3 regions of the Kribbella sp. NBC_01484 genome follow, and region 2 is predicted to be linked to each of the others. Evidence: riboswitches for the same ligand, from Rfam matches in the RefSeq annotation. Region 2 holds a riboswitch; each other region holds the start of a gene.

Region 1 (3,966 bases), 680 kb from region 2:
ATGCCCGGGCGAAGGTCCTCCTCCACGGTCGCCTGCCGGACGCCGGCATCGTCGTACACCTCGGTCCGCCACCGCGCCGAACCGCTCAGGATCCACAGCAGTTCGTAGTTCGGCAGCGTGCGTGGGCCATAGGTTGCCCCGGGCGGATAGTCCGCGACCTGGACCACGGAGTTCACGCTGATCACCGGGGGTCGCGAGGTCACGAACAGATAGTAATGCGCACGCCCGCGACATTGGCCGGGCCTGGTGTGCTCTGAGACCGTGAAGCCGGTCATCGCCCCCGAAGGCCGGATGGAGCATCAGATGCAGTCTGTTACCGCCGTACACAGCTTCGCCGAGGTCACCGACGAGTTGGTCGAGTCGTTCCGGCGGGACGGCTTCGTCGTCCTCGATCAGGCCGTGTCGCCCGACCAGGTCACCGCGCTCCATGCCGCGGCCGAGGCTCTGTGCCGCGGTGACCTGGGCGTCATCGACGGAGGTCCAGCCGCCGAGCCGACAGCGGATGTCCTGCGCAAGTACCTGTGCATCCACCAACCACACAAGGTGTCCGACGTGGCACTCGCGGCGTTACGGGCGCCACGGGTGGTCGCGGCGCTGACCGCGGTGATCGGGCCGAACGTCAAGGCCATGCAATCGATGCTGTTCATCAAGCCCGAGGGGAAGCCGGGCCAGGCATGGCACCAGGACGAGTTCTTCATTCCGACCAGGGACCGCTCACTGACCGCGGTGTGGATCGCGCTCGACGATGCCACCGTGGAGAACGGCTGCCTGTGGGTTCTGCCGGGCTCCCACCGCCGCGGTGTCATCTACCCCGACCGGGAGCAGGACGATCTCCGCTTCGACTGCACAGTGGAGGCGTTCGACTTCCCGTACACCGACGACGATGCCGTCCCGGTCGAGGTGCCCGCGGGTTCAGCGGTGATCTTCAACGGTTATCTGCTGCACCGATCACTGCCGAACACCGGCCGGCACGGACTCCGCCGGGCGCTCGCCAACCACTACATGAGCGCGGAGTCGCTGCTCCCCTGGCAGTCCGTGCCACCTGGAGTCCACGTCGGCAAGCACGACTACCGCGACATCGTGATGGTGGCCGGGACCGATCCGTACGCCTACAAGGGCATCGACGATCTCGCTCGCCCGCACTCCCGGCGGGACAAGGACGGCGGGTGCGACCGCTGACTCAGCCCGCCTGAGCCTCGGCGGCGTCGACGGCCTGCTCCAGCAGGAGGGCGATCGTCATCGGTCCGACGCCGCCCGGGACCGGCGTGATCAGGCGGGCGACCTGGGCCGCCTCCTCGAAGTGCACGTCGCCGATGTTGCCCTCGTTGTACCCGGCGTCGACCACGACCGCTCCCGGCTTCAGCCAGTCGCCGCGGACGAAGTCGGGTTTGCCGACCGCCGCCACCACGATGTCCGCCGTCCGGACGATCTCCGGCAGGCCGACGGTCCGCGAGTGCGTGTAGGTGACGGTCGCGTTCGATGCCAGCAGCAACATCCCGACCGGCTTGCCGAGAATCGGGCTGCGGCCGATCACGACCGCGTGCGCCCCGGCGATCGGTACGTCGTACGCCTCCAGCAGGCGCATGATCCCGCCGGGTGTCGCGGACCGGAACCCGGGATCGCCGAACGCCATCGCGGCGAACGACCGCATCGTCACGCCGTCGACATCCTTGGCCGGGTCGATCGCCTCGAACGCGGCCCGCTCGTCGATCTGCGCCGGCACCGGATGCTGCAGCAGGATCCCGTGCACCGCCGGGTCGCTGGAGAGCTTGTGAATCTCGGTGACCAGTTCGTCGGTGGTCGTGTCCGCGGGCAGTACGACGCTCCGCGACGCGATGCCGGCCTTCTTCGACCGGTTCTGCTTCATCCGCACGTACGTCGCCGACGCGGGGTCATCGCCCACCAGCACCGTCGCCAGACACGGCTGCACGCCGGTCTTCTCCCGCAGGGCCTTCGCCCTGGCGGCCGCCTGAGCCACGATCTCCGCGGCGAGGTCGGTCCCGGTCATCAGTTCGGCGGTGGTCATGCGCGCGCTCCTTCGGGCGTCGACAACAGGTCAGATGCCCAGGCGCGCGGCGCAGCCGGATCTCCGGCAGGCCGTTTCCCGGTGGTTACCCACCTCAACGCCAGTCGCGGCCCACCGGTCAGGATACCCGGGCGGTCACCTCGGCGATGAACGTGTCGGCGACACCGTCGCCGATGCGGGGGTAGGTCTGGGAGTGCGGGAGGCGGATGTCACGGATCTCCTCGGCCTGGGTGACCAGGTGGTTGATCTGGGCCTGGCTGGTGGCGACGTCCGAGCTGTTGCCCTCGGCTCCTGCTTCGAGGACGCGGAGGGCCTCGCGGAGCGCCTGACCCCAGTAGAAGCTCGCGTCGAGCCAGGCATCGGTCTCGTCGGCGAAGGACGGGTCGGACACACCGGCGCGGATCTGCGCCGGAGCGTTCTCGATCGCCTCGAAGTACGGCTCGAGCTCCGCGATCGCGCCGGCCAGGTCGCCGCCCTCCCAGGTCGCCCAGAATTCGGCGATCTTCGCGGCCAGCACCGGCGCGTTCGCCAGGTGCAGCTTCCCGTCGTAGGTCGTCAGGTCGGCGAAGACCTCGAGCGCCGCGATCGTCTCCGGGTCGCCGGAGGCCCGCTCGGCGATCGCGCGACGCCACGACGCCTGCTGGTCGTACGTCGCCGGGTTCCAGCCGAACTCCGCGAACGAGTAGAGCGCGAGCTTGCTGGCCCCGGCCTGGTTCATCGGGTTCGAGATCACGCCGACGACCTGGTCGGCCAGGCCAGGCTCGCGGTTGCTGTAGTCCGCGAGCAGGATCCGGCCGTGCGCGTAGTCGTTGACCGGATAGTTGTCCCAGATCAGGATGTCGTGCCCGAACACCGCCTTCGCTTCGGCCGCTTGTGCGCTCGTGATCGAGTGCGGGACGACACCGATCCCGGTCCAGTGCACGACGACCGCGCTATCCAGCTGTTCCCGGAGCGCCTGCTTGTACGGCGACTCGGTCACGTCGTAGTACTCGGTCGGCACCATCTGCAGCGGGGCGAGATCCGGCTTGGTCGCCACCCACTCGCGCTGGATCCGGTTCAGCAGGTCGCTCTGCGCCCGCCCGGCCCCGCCACCACCGGCGCCGTACTTCTCCTCGTCCTCGGCGCAGTGCCACTTCTCGTACTCGATGTCGTCCAGCGGCACGTTGAACGCCCGCGCGCCGAGCTCGTAGAGCGCCTCGAACTTGGCGATCAGCGCCTGGAATTCGGTGTCGTCGGTGTAGCGGATCGACAGGCCGGGCGAGAGCGCGAAGGTGAAGTCGACCTTGTTCCGCAGCGAGCGCTCGATCAGCTCGCCGAGCTCGGCCAGCTTGTCGGCCGGGTACGGGTCGCGCCACTGCTCGCGGTGGTACAGGTCGTCCTTCGGGGCGTACTGGTACGTGTTCATCCGGTGCGCGCCGAGGTAGTCCAGGTGGTCGAGCCGGTCCGCGTGCGACCACGGCGTACCGTAGAAGCCTTCGATCGAGCCGCGGTACCGCATCGTCGGCCAGTCGCGGATCTCCACGCCGTCCAGGTGGTTGCCCTGGACAAGTTGTGCGAAGGTCTGCGCGGCATAGAAAGTACCGCGCCCGTCGACGCCCTCGAGCACGACCTGATTGCCCCCGACGGCAACGACGTACCCCTCGGCCGGCAGCCCTTCAGCGGGTTGCACGTCGAGGCCGCCTCCGCCCAACCGGATCGTGACGGCCGCTTCTCCGTCGATGATCGTCTGTACGCCGGCGCGCGTCAGGGTCTCTCGGACGACGCGCTCGGCGTCAGGGTCAGTGGTCGGACCGTGCACCAGCCCGATCGTGTCGCCGAGGTCGATGCCGTCGTCGCGGCGGGTGGTCTGCTGCGGTTCTGGAGTCACGATCCCAAGCTTTCAGAGAAGTCCGGCGTGGTCGAGAGCGAGGTACGCGGCATCGATTCCCGTCATCGCGCCA
Region 2 (3,966 bases):
ACCAGGCTCCCCCACTGCGGGGGGTGAACTTCTTCACCGACGACACCCCACTCGGTGACGCTCTGCGTCCGTACGCCGATCTCGCCGGCGACCCGGGTCTGCACCGGATCGGCGCGGTCGCGGGCTCCGAGGAGGCGCTCGCGCAGGCCCTCCCGGCCAACCAGCACCCGCCGGTCCTGCGCACCCACGACCGCTACGGGAACCGGATCGACGAGGTCGAGTTCCACCCGTCCTGGCACTGGCTGATGGAGCGTGCGGTCGGGTTCGGGCTGCAGGCCGCGCCGTGGACGAGCGACCGTCCGGCGCCGCATCTGACCCGGGCCGCCGGGTTCTACGTCTGGTCCCAGGTCGAGCCGGGTCACGGCTGCCCGATCTCGATGACGTACGCCGCGGTCCCGGCACTCAAGGCGGACGAGCGGCTCGCGAAGGAGTGGATCCCGCAACTCGCGGCCACGTCGTACGACGTACGCCGGTTGCCCGCGGCCGAGAAGACCGGCGTCCTCGCGGGGATGGGGATGACCGAGAAGCAGGGCGGCTCGGACGTCCGGGCCAACCTGACCACCGCGACGCCGACCGGGCCGGACGGTGAATATCAGCTGAACGGTCACAAGTGGTTCTGCTCGGCGCCGCAGGTCGATGTCTTCCTCGTACTCGCGCAGGCGCCGGACGGACTGAGTTGCTTCGTCGTGCCGCGGGTGCTTGCCGATGGCAACCGGAACGCGTTCGCGCTGCAACGGTTGAAGGACAAGCTCGGGAACCGGTCGAACGCGTCCAGCGAGGTCGAGTTCCACGGCACGATCGGCTACCGCCTCGGCGACGAGGGCGCCGGCGTCCGCACCATCATCGAAATGGTTGCCGCCACCCGCCTCGACTGCGTCCTCGGCTCCGCCGCCCTCCAACGACGAGCGCTCGTCGAAGCCAGCTGGCACACCCGCCACCGCTCGGCCTTCGGCGGGCTCCTCGCCGACAAGCCCGCGATGCAGAACGTCCTGGCCGACCTGGCCCTGGAGAGTGAGGCGGCAACCGCGCTGGCGATGCGGCTTGCGGCTGCGGCCGACGCGTCGGTCGGTGGAGACGAGCAGGCCGCCGCATTCCGGCGCATCGGGCTGCCGTTGGCGAAGTTCTGGGTGTGCAAGCGAACGCCTTTCATGGTGGCGGAGGCGCTGGAGTGCTTGGGTGGTAACGGGTTCGTCGAGGAGTCCGGCCTTCCCCTCCTGTTCCGCGAGTCGCCGCTGAACTCGATCTGGGAAGGATCGGGGAACGTCAATGCGCTCGACGTCCTCCGTGCGCTCAGAAGGCCGGAGTCGCTGGACGCGTGGCTGCTCGAGGTCGGCGCGGCACGGGGTGCGGACGACCGCCTCGATGCCGCCGTGAACGACGTACTGGAAACGCTTGCCGATGTGTCCGAGGCGGAGGCCGGCGCACGCCGCCTCGCCGCCCGGATGGCCGTCTGCCTCCAGGCGTCCCTGCTCGTCCGGCACTCGGCACCCGAGGTCGCCGACGCCTTCGTCGCGTCCAGGCTGGCCGGCGACTGGGCCGGCGTCTTCGGCACCCTCCCCCGCACCACTCCCTTCACCCCGATCCTCGCCCGCGCCGTCTGATCGCGTTGCGTCCGAAGATCCGAGGGTTATAGGCCACAGTTCTTCGGACACAAGCCGCAAGAGAAGGGTGTGTACGCGATAGGGTGAGCGGGTCGCGACTGGCGCGCTGAGGTGGAGAACCACCGGGGAGCGAAGACCGTCGGCACCGTGCGCCTGGGTGCCTTCGACCCACTGCAACCGCAGGAGAGACAACGATGACTCAACCCTTCGATGCCGCCGCCGCATCGGCCGCGTACCGCAACGCGCTCGAGGTGATCGGCGCGGTGGAACCCACGATCGCCGGCGCGATCAAGGCCGAACTGGCCGACCAGCGCTCGTCGCTGAAGCTGATCGCGAGCGAGAACTACGCCTCCCCCGCCACCCTGCTCACGATGGGCAACTGGCTCTCGGACAAGTACGCCGAGGGCACCATCGGGCACCGCTTCTACGCCGGCTGCCAGAACGTCGACACCGTCGAGCAGGCCGCGGCCGACCACGCCGAGGCCCTGTTCGGCGCACCGCACGCCTACGTCCAGCCGCACTCCGGCATCGACGCGAACCTGGTCGCCTTCTGGGCGATCCTGGCCCAGCGGATCGAGTCCCCGGCGCTGGCCGAGGCCGGCGCCAAGCACGTCAACGACCTGTCCGACGAGGACTGGACCAAGCTCCGCAAGGCGCTCGGCGACCAGAAGATGCTCGGTATGTCCCTGGACGCCGGCGGTCACCTGACCCACGGCTTCCGGCCGAACATCTCCGGCAAGATGTTCAACCAGCACTCCTACGGCACCGACCCGGAGACCGGGCTGCTCGACTACGACGAGGTGGCCCGCAAGGCGCGCGAGTTCAAGCCGCTGATCCTGATCGCCGGCTACTCGGCGTACCCGCGGAAGGTGAACTTCGCGAAGATGCGCGAGATCGCCGACGAGGTCGGCGCGACCCTGATGGTCGACATGGCCCACTTCGCCGGCCTGGTCGCGGGCAAGGTGTTCACCGGCGACTTCGACCCGATCCCGCACGCGCACGTCACCACGACCACCACGCACAAGTCGCTGCGCGGCCCGCGCGGCGGCATGGTGCTGTGCCAGCCGGAGTACGCCGACTCCGTCGACCGCGGTTGCCCGATGGTGCTGGGTGGTCCGCTCAGCCAGACGATGGCGGCGAAGGCGGTCGCGCTCGCCGAGGCCCGGCAGCCTTCGTTCCAGGTGTACGCGCAGGCGGTCGCCGACAACGCAGTCACGCTGGCCGAGGGCCTGATGAAGCGTGGCGTGAAGCTCGTGACGGACGGCACCGAGAACCACCTCGTGCTGCTCGACGTCTCGTCGTACGGCATCACCGGCCGGCAGGCCGAGTCCGCGCTGCTCGACGCCGGCATCGTGACCAACCGGAACGCCGTACCGCGCGACCCGAACGGCGCCTGGTACACCTCGGGTGTCCGGATCGGCACGCCGGCGCTGACCACCCGTGGTTTCGGCGGCGACGAGTTCGACCGGGTCGCCGAGCTCATCGTCGACGTCATCTCCGCCACGACGCCGACCACGACGTCGGCCGGTGCCCCGTCCAAGGCGAAGTACGTGCTCGCCGACGGCGTCGCGGACAAGACGAAGGCCGCCTCGTCCGAACTGCTCGACAAGCACCCGCTGTACCCGGGCCTCGAGCTCAGCTGACTCGCGCAGCGCCCGCTTCCACACTCTTGGGAGCGGGCGCTCGCCGTTGTGGCATCAACACGGCGGCGAGCACGGCGCCCGCGACTGCGATTCCCGCCGACACCCACATGGTGGTGTTGAGACTGGTCATGAAGGCGTCCCGGACATCGCTCAGCAGGTCGGCGGAGCCCGACTTCGCCGCAACGGCGAGCCCGCCACCAAGTCCCTTCTCGATCGCATCCGCGGCCTGCGCGGGCAGTCCGGTCGTGTCGACTCCTGCGCGGTAGACCGAGTTCAGCACCGTGCCCAGAACCGCGACACCGACTGTGCCGCCGACCTGGCGGAACGCCTGCAGCAGACCGGATCCGGTCCCGGCCCGCTCCGGGTCGAGCACACCCAACGCCGCGTTCATTGCCTGCGGCATCGAACACCCGAGACCGAAGCCGACCACCACGAACCAGATCGCGGTGTACCCGTACCCGGTGCCGAGCCCCGTGAAGGCCCCGAGCACGAACCCGACGGCCATCACCACGAACCCGGCCATCACCACCAGCCGGGTTCCGGCCTTCGCCTCCACCGGCTCGGCCACCTTCGCGCCGAGCGTCATCCCGCCGATGAACGGCAGCAACTTGAGCCCGGTGTGCAGCGCGTCCGATCCGTTGATGCCCTGGAAGTACTGCGGCATCGTGAACAGCAACCCGAAGATCGCGAACACCGACACCGTGAGCAGCACCGCCCCGCCG
Region 3 (3,966 bases), 990 kb from region 2:
GTGGCGAAGCACCGGGCGGAGGAGCGCGAGCAACGCGACCTCAAGCACGAGCAGAGCCCGTTCGCCCGCTGGGGACGCAAGGTGAGCGACCGGCCGTGGCCGTACGGCATCGCCGCCACCCTCGTGCTGCTCGTCCTGGCCATACCACTGTTGTCGATGAACCTTGGCCAGCTCGACGCCGGCACCGATCCGGCGGCGGACTCGAGCCGGAAGGCGTACGACCTGATCGCCCAAGGGTTCGGCCCGGGTGCCAACGGTCCGCTGACGGTCGTCGTACAGCTCCCGTCCGAGAGCTCGACCGACAAGCAGACCTTGCTGACCGGCCTCACGTCCACGCTGCAGAAAACCGCCGGAGTGGCCGCCGTCCAACCGGCGACCATGAACAGCGCCGGTACGACGGCGATCATCACCGTCATCCCGACCACGTCACCGTCGTCGGCGGAGACCGAGGATCTGGTCAACCGGATCCGCGACGACGTACTCGCAGGGCAGCAGGAGCCGACCTTCGTGGTCGGCACGACCGCCGGGTATGTCGACTTCACCGAGAAGGTGGCCGGTCGGATGCTGTGGCTGATCGGCGCGGTGGTGCTGCTCGCGTTCCTGCTGCTCACCGTGGCGTTCCGCTCGCTTCTGATCGGAGTCAAGGCCGCGATCCTCAACCTGTTGTCGGTCGGCGCCGCGTACGGCGTCATCGTCGCGGTCTTCCAGTGGGGCTGGGGATCCTCCCTGGTCGGGATCGACGAGAAGGTGCCGATCCCGTCGTTCGTGCCGATGCTGATGTTCGCGATCGTGTTCGGGCTGTCGATGGACTACGAGGTGTTCCTGCTGTCCCGCGTGCACGAGGCCTGGATCGCGACGAACGACAGCCATCGCGCCGTGGCGATCGGGATCGGCGCGACCGCTCGGGTGATCACGACCGCGGCGGCGATCATGATCGTGGTCTTCCTGAGCTTCGTCCTCGACGACGACCCGACGGTGAAGATGCTGGCGGTCGGCATGGCCGTCGCCGTCCTGATCGACGCCAGCATCGTCCGGATGGTCCTGGTCCCGTCCGTCATGACGCTGCTCGGCGACCGGGCCTGGTGGCTGCCGGGCTGGCTCGACCGCATCATTCCCGACATCCAGCTGGAAGGCGGTCCGCAGCCGGCCCCGGCCGAGCGCGAGCCACCCAAGGTCGACGTCGCCTGATCAGTGCCGGAACAGCCGGACGCCGGTCGGCGACCAGCTGATGCCGCGCACGGCGCACGCCTGTGCGACCTCGTCCGACCGGATGGACCCGCCCGGCTCGGCGATATGCGCGACGCCGTACCGGTGCGCTTCCTCGACGTTGTCGACGAAGGGGAGCGCACCGTCTGACACCATCGCCACATCCGCGAGCGCTTCAGTCGAGCGGCGGCCCCACCACGCGGCAGCCTTCTCGCCGGCGAGCCGGGTGCAGTCCACCCGCGACTGCTGCCCGGCGCCGACGCCGATCGTCATGCTGTCCTTGACCATCGCGACCGTGTTCGACTGCGTGTAGCGGACCACGATCAGCCCGAGCAGGAGATCCCGGGCCGCCGCGTCGGGCACCCTGGGATCCAGCAGCTCACGAGTCAGCGGTACGTCGTCCCGCCGCTGAGTCAACCGCAGTCCGTAGAGCTCGCGAACCTCCTCCGCCGGTGGTTCGAACGCCGGATCCGCCTCCAACACCAGAAAGCTCCCACGCTTCTTCGCCGCCAACGTCCCGACCACGCCCTCGTCGTACCCGGGCGCGATGATCCCGTCCGACACGACACGCTTGAGCACCCCGGCGAGCTCCGCGTCGACGGGATGCGAGACGGCAACGAAGTCGCCGTACGACGACTTGGGATCGGCATCGCGAGCACGCAGGTAGGCGCCGGCCACGCTGTCCCCCAGCGCCGCCCCGGCGGGAGACACATGCTTGTAGGACGCCGCCGCCGGAACGCCGAAGGCACCGGACGCCTCGCGGACGAGCTGCCAACCGGTCAGCGCATCCAGGACGTTGATGTACGACGGAACGCCCGAGACGACTGTGAACGGGGAGCCGCCGAGAGCCGTCATCGTGGCGTGCTGGTGGGGATTCATGCCGTAGCGCATCAGGAGCCTCCGAAACCGAGAGCCGGAGGCGCCCAGGCGGACGACGCCTTGTCCACAACCCGCTCCCCGGTGGTACTCCACCCTCGCCAGTCGCGGTGTACCGACACCTTAGCCCGGATCCGTGGACCGTTCCGGCGCTCGTCACTTGATCTCGCTCCGCCGCAGCCCACCGCGCAACTTCGGGGGATATCCCGTCCTGTTGTGGGTTCTCCCTCGGTGCACGCGGGGAGAACCCACAACGGCAGGGGATAACCGGCTCTTCTGACGTATCCGTGGGTGGCTCGTTCGCGTCCTTCGCGTCCCCGGCGGTCGGCCTTGTTCTGTCGGTTGCCGCCGCGGGTGGGGAGGATCTCGTCCCGGATCGGGTGGGGGATCCTCCCCAGCCTGCCCCGGCCGCCCGCGGGTCTTGGCCTGGGCGGACGTGGGGCACTCACTAACCCGGTCCGTCAGCCGCCGACTGCTCGCGGCCGAGCGGGGCCCGTCTGGCATCGCGCTGCTTGGTGAGTGCTGCAGGTCCGGTCAGCGGCGCGGCATCGCCCAACCCGCCACCACCGCCGGGCGGGTGCGGGTGGACTTCCAGGCCATCACAATCACCGAGACGATGCGATCGTCCGTGGGAGGTCTTCGTCCTCGCCTCGTTGTGATGGCCTGGCGATCCGGTCGACGGCACGGGCAACACCCACCGAACCAACCGAAGCGCCGGATCTCCCATCCCGTTGTGGGTTCTCCCTTGGTGCACGAGGGGAGAACCCACAACAGCAGCGGACAACCCATGAAATGGACGCCATCGCGGCGGATCGGACCGGTCAGCATCCACGGATCCAAACTCAGTCGCGCCAGACTCCGGTCCAGTCGTAGAGCGCAGCGGTGGTCGCGTACTCGCGGAGGTACGCAATGCGGCCCTGGTCGAGTCGTGCGATCGTGGCGCCGTCGAAGGCGCCGGGTTCGCCCTTCCACGTGCACTCGAAGCGCCACTCGACGATCAGCGTGTCGCCGGCCGCCGCCGATGACGTGATCTCCCAGGCGTCGACGGTGCCGCCGGCGCCGAACCAGGCGTTCATCCACTGCTCGACCCGCGCCTTGCCCCGATAGACCGGCCCATACGACTCGATCACCACGCAGTCGTCGGTCAACGTGTCCAGAACCGCCGCGATGTCGTGCCGCCGCCACCCGTCGACGTACGCCTCGAGTCGGGTGCGACCGCTGTCGGTCGGCGGGTGACTGATTCCGGTCATGTCGGCCTCCTGTCACGGCAGTCTCGTGACCGCGCCGGGTGGGATCGGATACCAAAGGTCACGACGCACCTGATCGGTGCCTATGGCAAGACGTCCGCACCTGATCGGTGCCTACAGCAAGGATGGTGTACCCGGTGGGGTTTCCACGATCTTTACCGATACCGGCGCTGCTGGCCAGCGGCGCCCTGGCGCTGTCCGGGCTGACTGCTCCAGTCACCGCTACCGCGGCACCGACAGCTGGCGCGCCGGTCGTCCAGCCGGCCCCCGTACTCAGGAGCCCCGCCACAGTCACGTTGCTGACCGGCGAACACGTCACGCTGCGGCCCGGCCCGGACGGGAAGCCGCAGGTCGACGTCCGGTCCCGCGACGGTGGGTCCGCGGTCGGGTACGCCGTACGTAACGACCACGGCCGGATCAGCGTGATCCCGCACGACGTCGCGAGCCTGGTTCCCGGCGTACTCGACCCTGCGCTGTTCGACGTGACCGGCCTCGTCGAGATGGGGTACGACGACGCGCACCGCGCGGACCTGCCCGTGATCGTGCGGGAGAGTTCCGGCGCGCGGACGATGGCAAACGCCGGATTCACCCCGAGCCGCACGCTGGCCAGCATCGGTGCGACTGCGGGCCGGATCGA

What was found. A riboswitch is a leader RNA that binds a small molecule or an ion and turns the genes downstream of it on or off. The one in region 2 is predicted to bind ZMP and ZTP.
Region 1: it holds a riboswitch for ZMP and ZTP, as region 2 does, so the genes downstream of both, OG555_RS34460 (bifunctional 5,10-methylenetetrahydrofolate dehydrogenase/5,10-methenyltetrahydrofolate cyclohydrolase) here and OG555_RS37770 (glycine hydroxymethyltransferase) in region 2, are expected to answer to the same signal.
Region 3: it holds a riboswitch for ZMP and ZTP, as region 2 does, so the genes downstream of both, OG555_RS42435 (5-aminoimidazole-4-carboxamide ribonucleotide transformylase) here and OG555_RS37770 (glycine hydroxymethyltransferase) in region 2, are expected to answer to the same signal.

What each region holds. Positions count from the first base shown of each region.
Region 1 covers NZ_CP109437.1:7,134,357-7,138,322, reverse strand. Annotated here, with positions in the region: gene OG555_RS34470 (helix-turn-helix domain-containing protein) at 1-203, opposite strand, end outside; gene OG555_RS34465 (phytanoyl-CoA dioxygenase family protein) at 304-1,179, shown strand; gene OG555_RS34460 (bifunctional 5,10-methylenetetrahydrofolate dehydrogenase/5,10-methenyltetrahydrofolate cyclohydrolase) at 1,181-2,026, opposite strand; ZMP/ZTP riboswitch at 2,056-2,144, opposite strand; gene OG555_RS34455 (beta-N-acetylglucosaminidase domain-containing protein) at 2,145-3,893, opposite strand; gene OG555_RS34450 (NUDIX hydrolase) at 3,906-3,966, opposite strand, start outside.
Region 2 covers NZ_CP109437.1:7,812,598-7,816,563, forward strand. Annotated here, with positions in the region: gene OG555_RS37765 (acyl-CoA dehydrogenase family protein) at 1-1,601, shown strand, start outside; ZMP/ZTP riboswitch at 1,688-1,767, shown strand; gene OG555_RS37770 (glycine hydroxymethyltransferase) at 1,796-3,244, shown strand; gene OG555_RS37775 (DHA2 family efflux MFS transporter permease subunit) at 3,237-3,966, opposite strand, start outside.
Region 3 covers NZ_CP109437.1:8,801,373-8,805,338, reverse strand. Annotated here, with positions in the region: gene OG555_RS42440 (MMPL family transporter) at 1-1,188, shown strand, start outside; gene OG555_RS42435 (5-aminoimidazole-4-carboxamide ribonucleotide transformylase) at 1,189-2,097, opposite strand; ZMP/ZTP riboswitch at 2,121-2,201, opposite strand; gene OG555_RS42430 (nuclear transport factor 2 family protein) at 2,925-3,332, opposite strand; gene OG555_RS42425 (S8 family peptidase) at 3,467-3,966, shown strand, end outside.